Regions from separate parts of the Proteus faecis genome, predicted to be linked through region 1. Evidence: predicted binding sites of a transcription regulator. Region 1 holds the regulator's gene; each other region holds the start of a gene.
What was found. Region 1 encodes LexA, which represses DNA repair genes until DNA is damaged. Its sites were predicted from a motif close to TNCTGTATGTACATACAGNA; they were not measured.
Positions count from the first base shown of each region.

Region 2: a site for LexA is predicted at 1,056-1,075, ahead of dinB (DNA polymerase IV). Genes of this name have one in related genera too.
Region 3: a site for LexA is predicted at 906-925, ahead of sulA (SOS-induced cell division inhibitor SulA). Genes of this name have one in related genera too.

Region 1 is NZ_JASVWV010000017.1:24,461-26,722, reverse strand. Features, by position in the region: gene zur (zinc uptake transcriptional repressor Zur) at 341-871, shown strand; gene lexA (transcriptional repressor LexA) at 982-1,593, opposite strand; gene QSH13_RS16310 (diacylglycerol kinase) at 1,721-2,092, opposite strand; gene plsB (glycerol-3-phosphate 1-O-acyltransferase PlsB) at 2,223-2,262, shown strand, end outside.
Region 2 is NZ_JASVWV010000016.1:33,819-36,080, reverse strand. Features, by position in the region: gene dinB (DNA polymerase IV) at 1-1,036, opposite strand, end outside; gene QSH13_RS16105 (glycerophosphodiester phosphodiesterase family protein) at 1,269-2,141, shown strand; gene nqrM ((Na+)-NQR maturation NqrM) at 2,235-2,262, opposite strand, start outside.
Region 3 is NZ_JASVWV010000001.1:535,250-537,511, reverse strand. Features, by position in the region: gene sulA (SOS-induced cell division inhibitor SulA) at 335-886, opposite strand; gene QSH13_RS02670 (TfoX/Sxy family DNA transformation protein) at 1,115-1,723, shown strand; gene yccS (YccS family putative transporter) at 1,793-2,262, opposite strand, start outside.

The DNA.
Region 1 (2,262 bases):
AATTATCTAAAACCATCTAAAAACCCCAGCTTAAGCTGGGGTTTTTGTTGTTTATCATCATTAGATACCGCCCTATATAAACCATCCCACTTTTGCATCGTATAAAATGGCTTTACACAACTCTCTTTGCATTCTTCTCTTCCTTCTTAAAAATGCTTTCTTTATATTGAAAGAAAATATGATATTGAAAAAACATGTTTTCTTATCTAACAACAGATCACTTTAAAAAGAGTGTAATTCCACAGTTATTTTTATAAAACCCCACTTTACACAAAGGTTTACTCTGGAAAAATATGATAGGATCCGTGTTATTAACAACGTCTGAGAGCATCTTATCCCCATGAATGAAGAGAAATTGCTCGCTCAGGCAGAAAAGATCTGCCAGAAACGAGGTGTTCGCCTGACTTCACAACGTCTGGCAGTATTACGTCTGATAATGCAGCAACCTTCTGCTATCAGCGCATACGACTTATTGGATTTATTACGCCAAGTTGAGCCTCAAGCAAAACCCCCCACTGTCTATCGCGGGTTAGAGTTTTTACTTGAGCAAGGATTTATCCATAAAATAGAATCCACCAACAGTTATGTGCTTTGTCATCATTTTGATGATGTTGAACATACGTCAGTAATGCTAATTTGTGACCGTTGTTTGTCTGTCACTGAAAAGAATAGCCATAAAATCGAAGATGCGATTTCATTACTGGCAAAAGAGAGTGGGTTTCATTTACGACATAGCGTCATAGAAATTCATGGATTATGTTCACAGTGCCACGAAGCACAAGAGTGTACCCATCCTGAAGGTTGTCATCATGATCATAGTATGGATGATAACCTTAAACAGAAAAAAACCGGTGATTATAAGCCACGTTGATTGAGCAACTGTCAGTAAGTCTAGACATAAAAAAATGCAGATGGTTTTGTGTTTTTACACATCATCTGCATCTTTATAAAATAAGTTGTATTGACTTACTTTGGTACAAATTACAGCCATTCACCGTTACGAATAACCCCAACGGCTAAACCTTCAACAGTAAAGCTTTGTTCGCGTAAATCGACGATAATAGGTGAAAACTCTGGGTTTTCTGCATGAAGTTCAATTTTATTACCGCTTTTCTTAAAGCGCTTTACTGTCACCTCATCTTCAATACGCGCCACAATGACTTGCCCGTTGTGAACATCTTGCGTTTTATGCACAGCAAGTAAATCACCATCCATAATACCGATATCTTTCATTGACATACCATTAACGCGCAATAAAAAATCTGCACTCGGTTTAAATAGCATTGGGTCAACTTGATAATGGCTTTCAATATGCTCTTGCGCTAAAAGTGGTTCACCAGCCGCGACTCGCCCAATTAATGGCAACCCTTCTGGCTCTTCTTCCATTAGCAAACGGATACCTCTAGATGCACCAGAGACAATTTCTATCACGCCTTTACGAGCAAGAGCTTTTAAGTGCTCTTCTGCCGCATTTGGTGAGCGAAACCCAAGTTGGGAAGCTATTTCAGCCCGTGTTGGTGGCATACCCGTTTGCGAAATGTGATCACGAACCAAATCGTAAACCTGCTGCTGCCTTGCAGTTAATGCTTTCATTCCGCCCCCTGTTTGTTTATACAGTCAGACTGTGAGTATATACAGGTATATGACGATTTGAAACCTTAAATGAATATAAAACACGCATCTTTGGATTATTTTTCGACAAAAAGCGAATTTTTTAACTTTATGCGAAGAAATGTCCCCAAAGAATGGTTACCCAAGTAAATAATCCCAATATAATAGCAATTAGAACGGCGGCAGACCCCATATCTTTTGCACGTCCGGATAATTCGTGGTATTCAGATCCAATTCGATCGACAACGGCTTCTATTGCACTATTTACTAGTTCCAAAATCACAACCAATACAACGGAACCAATGAGTAAAATGCGCTCTAGACCACTGACATCGATGAAAAATGAAAGGATAATTGCAACTAAGGTCACAATTGCTTCTTGTCTAAAAGCGGCTTCATTAATCCATGCGGCACGAATACCTTGGTATGAATAACCACCAGCTTTGATGATTCGGGTAAGACCTTTATTTTGATTAGCCATAATAAACTCTATCGAAAACAAACGATTATTTTGTCACTTTTCTCTATTAATATTGTCACAGCACCACAGATCTACGAAAGACTTTCTGTTATGCTTTCGAAGTATTGCTAATAAGAGGCTACAACTATTTATGTCAGCTTGGCGTAAACTATATTATAACACATTGAATT
Region 2 (2,262 bases), on a different contig from region 1:
GTCGTTCTATTTGTGGATCTTGCAAAGTGACATGAAAACCGATTAATCGCACACCTCGGCCATTTCGGCGCTCATGCCATGCTTGATAGGCAATATTTATTAAATCGGCTTTTTCTAAAATAGGATGAGTATGCTCTTGTGTTGTTAATTGAAAATCATCAAATTTTAGTTTAACGCCTTGCCTTGCTATTCTTAAATCAGGTTTCACTTTTATGAGCCGCCTTTCTAATTCGTTATATAACCCATCAAGTAACACCAAGCAATCATCCCAAGAATTGATATCTGAGGCAAAAGTACGCTCAACGCCAACAGATTTTCTGAGTCTATCAGGGTTAATTTCACGCTCATCAATGCCATGACTACGTTCCCACAAATTTTGACCAAATTTCCCAAACACTTTTACCAAAGAAATAACATCGCTACGACGAATATCAGCGCAAGTTTCTAACCCCATTTCTTGCAAGCGAGCAAATGTCACCTTACCTACACCTGGTATTTTATTAAGCGGTAATTTTAAAATAAAATCATCGACTTGCTCTGGTGTAATAACAAATTGTCCATTTGGTTTATTAATATCAGAGGCAATTTTTGCAAGAAATTTAATCGGTGCAATACCAGCTGATGCAGTGAGATTTAATTCATCAAAAATTTGTTGGCGAATCTCTTGTGCTATCAACGTCGCTGAGCCGTGGCAATGCTTACTGTCAGATACATCAAGATAAGCTTCATCGAGTGAAAGAGGTTCAATAAGATGGGTATAACGAGAAAAAATTTTACGGATCGTTGCTGATGTCTCTTTATAGAGCGCCATTCTACCTGGTAAAACTTTTAAATGAGGACATAACTTCAACGCTGTTGCTGTTGACATCGCGCTACGAACACCAAAACGACGAGCTGGATAATTCGCCGTGCAGATCACTCCTCGGCTAGAAGCATTACCTCCAACCGCAATTGGGATCGCTTTTAGTGCTGGATTATCTCGCATTTCAATCGCAGCATAAAAACAATCCATATCAACATGAATAATTTTACGCATACAATCACCTCATCTTATTTACTGTTTAAATATACAGTAAATAAATATTAACTACAATTTTATTCCTTCTCATCTCCCTCTATTGAGGTGTATTTCTCATAAAACTCTGAATTAGTCTGTTTATTTATAGAAATGTCACAAAGTGATGATAGATTGTTTTTGCTCGTTGATTAATTACATTAATTTTAAGTATTGTTTTGTAACTATATATAAAACAAGGAAATAATTTTTCATGATCAAATTATTTATCGCTATTTCTCTCTTTTTTTATTCTGTAATTCTTATGGCATCTCCTAAAATTATCGCACATCGTGGTGGCACAGCTGATGCCCCTGAAAATACTGAAATTGCTATAAAAACAGCCCTTTCTAATCAAGCTGATGCAATTTGGATCACCATTCAATTATCGAAAGATAATATTCCCGTTCTTTATCGTCCAAGCGACTTAAAAAGCTTAACGAATGGACAAGGCAGTATTTCTGACTTTACTGCACAGCAACTTAAACAATGGGATGCGGGTTATAAATTTGGTGAAGCACAACAGTTTCCTTATCGAAATAAAGGCGTCACCATTCCAACATTAGATGAGATCTTAACTCAATTTCCGACAACACAGTTTTATCTTGATTTAAAATCGCCAGATGCTGATCCAACAATCCAAAGTGAAGCATTAACTACTGTGCTTCGTAAACATAACGCTCTGGATAGAACTCGCATCTACTCTACAAATACCGCATTTCTTAATGCCTTGCCGGATAATGTACAACGTTTTGAAAGCCGTGATATCACTCGTGATATTTTAGCTAATATCACCATGAACCATGTTTGCTTATTACCAGAAAGTTTAGATATTACTCGTTGGTATGGACTTGAGCTTCACCGCAAAGTAGAGGTCGTTGAGAAGTACACACTAGGTGAAGCTCGCTCAGCATCTATTCTGAGTTGGGATAAGGATGCCATGTCTTGTTTTCGTGCTGGTGGCAATGCTCATATTATTCTTTTTGGGATCAATACAGAGAAAGATTATATTCAAGCCAAAGAATTAGGTGCTGATGCAGTTATGGTTGATTCACCTGCAAATATGAAAGCATTTAGAAAAGAGTAAACGTCTAGTTTTAGCTTCGTTTTTTTAGAAAAATAAAATAAAAAAGAGTGATGTAAACAGATACACCACTCTTTTTTTATTTTTATATCTTACTTAAAGAATTCTATTTTTATTAAGCAAT
Region 3 (2,262 bases), on a different contig from region 1:
TCATCCAAGTTAGGCATTTGGCTTTAAGCCTTATTATTTGCCCTTGGTTAAATTATTGTTAGGAATCCAATACTTTCATCAAATGATGATCCCAAAAAATGGGATTTAAAGCATAACCTTAACGACATAAAGTCTACAATGAACTTAAAAAGTTACAAGTAATCCTTTAAAATTCGACTTAAAATTTTAAAAAGATCTGCATTATTCCACAATGGGAAAGATTCTGTATTTTTGTTAAATTTATTGTAACTATATGATTTAGGTTATAAATACATTTGACTTATCTTAAATGATACAAGGGTGTTTTGAGTATTAGGAAAACTCTTAAATTTCACTAATGGTAGTGAATTGAATGAATTTTTACAGAATTCAAATGTCGTTTAGAGGTATTGCTACTTTCTAAATGGATATTCGTGTTAATTTGCTGTCGCATAATAAACCCGAGGGTTTTTCCTTTACTGGCAGCAGATTCTAATCGTTTCATCTCTTCTGACGATATTTCTGGTAACCAGCCGAGTACTACACTGTAATTACCACTCACCAGTGCTTTTTCCATTAAATCAACCGTAGTTATCATATTCACATGATTTAACTGGATTATTTTGTTAAGTGGTAAGCCTGCATTTTTTAACCAAGTACGGTTTAGCTTTTGTTGTGGGTTTAACCACAATAACCAACGTGATTCATGACTATACTGTTTCAGTAACGGTAAAAGGATGTGATTAATGACGAGTGGATTTTGGTAGAGAAGTTCACTCACCATGCCTTGTTTATTATTGCTATCGTCAGTCGCCATTGTGGAGGGGATAGATAGAGGTAATACCTCATTTGAGATCTCTTGGAGAATGGCGTTCTGTCTTGTCGGAGATGATGTTGAGAGTTTCATATATACCTCGTTCCATATGTACTGTATGAATATACAGTATATCTATATTTTGCTTAAATCAAGCTCATTTTTTGAAAGTTCCTCTCAAATTTCATGTAAATTTCTATTTTTAAGTTGTTAACTATTGGCAATAAAAAGGAATTTATTTATTGTCTTTCTTGTAATGTCTTATGCATGTTTTTGAATTCAAAGATAAAATTAAATCTTAAAGTTTGTTTTGGAGTTTCAATGTTATTTTTACCTGAGCAAAGGAAGGCTCATTTGTTATCGCGTATTGCACAATATGGAGAGTTAACAACAAAGTCTCAATTTGGTGGTGTTAGCTTAATGATTGATGATGTTATGTTTGCTATCACATCTAATAATGAGTTTTATTTAAAGGGGAGTGGCTTTTTAGAAACGCTCTATAAGGCAACAAAAATGAGTTCCTATACTTATATGAAAAAAGGAATTCCTATTATATTGCGTTATTACCATATAACGGATTCATTATGGACGAATCAGCAAAAACTAGATCAATATATTGATATGTCATATCACTACAGTATTCAAGAATATTTAGGACAACGAAAAAAGCCTTGCAGAATAAAAGATTTACCTAATCTAGGTGTGATATTAGAAAAAAGATTGAATCAAATTGGCATTAATCAAGTTGAAGAGTTGCGTTTAATCGGTGCTAAAGCGTGTTATTTAAAATTAATGCATAGTCACAATTTGAAAAATAGTGAACTTTTGCTTTCATTGGCCGGAGCTATCATCGGATGCCATCGTTCTGTATTACCAAGCCAACTTAAAATGGAGTTATTAGATTGGTATAACGAATTATCTTTCCAATAAGATAAAAATATGACGGTTATTTTCTCTAATATGCTTATGGGAATTAGAGAAAATAACGTCAATAAGAGGTTAAGATTGAGGCAGTTTTTTTGATTCGCTTTGCTCAATAATTTGGATACAGCTAATAATTTGTGGTAGTAAATCCAATAGTAATCGGATTTGAGTGAGTACTAATTGAATGCGAGGATTATCTGCATTAGGTAATAGATTGATCCTTTCAATTAATTCTACATGAGATTGCTTAAATTCTTTGATTTGTGGCGTTTTACGACGTAAAGCCGAATCGATATAACACACGGTATCATTAAGTAACGTGAGTACATTCTCATCTTCTATTTTTGAACGATGAACGCCAAGTGCAGAAATATAACTGAGTAAGGTATGATTTAAACACAATAACTGAAAAGCCACTTCTTGGGATGATTGATAACTTTTGGGTTCTGATGACATATTTGAGATCAGGGATGCTAATTCACCATCACTACTATGAGCATTTCGACGAGCAATTCGATAACTCAAGCTATTATCTTTTCCTTGGT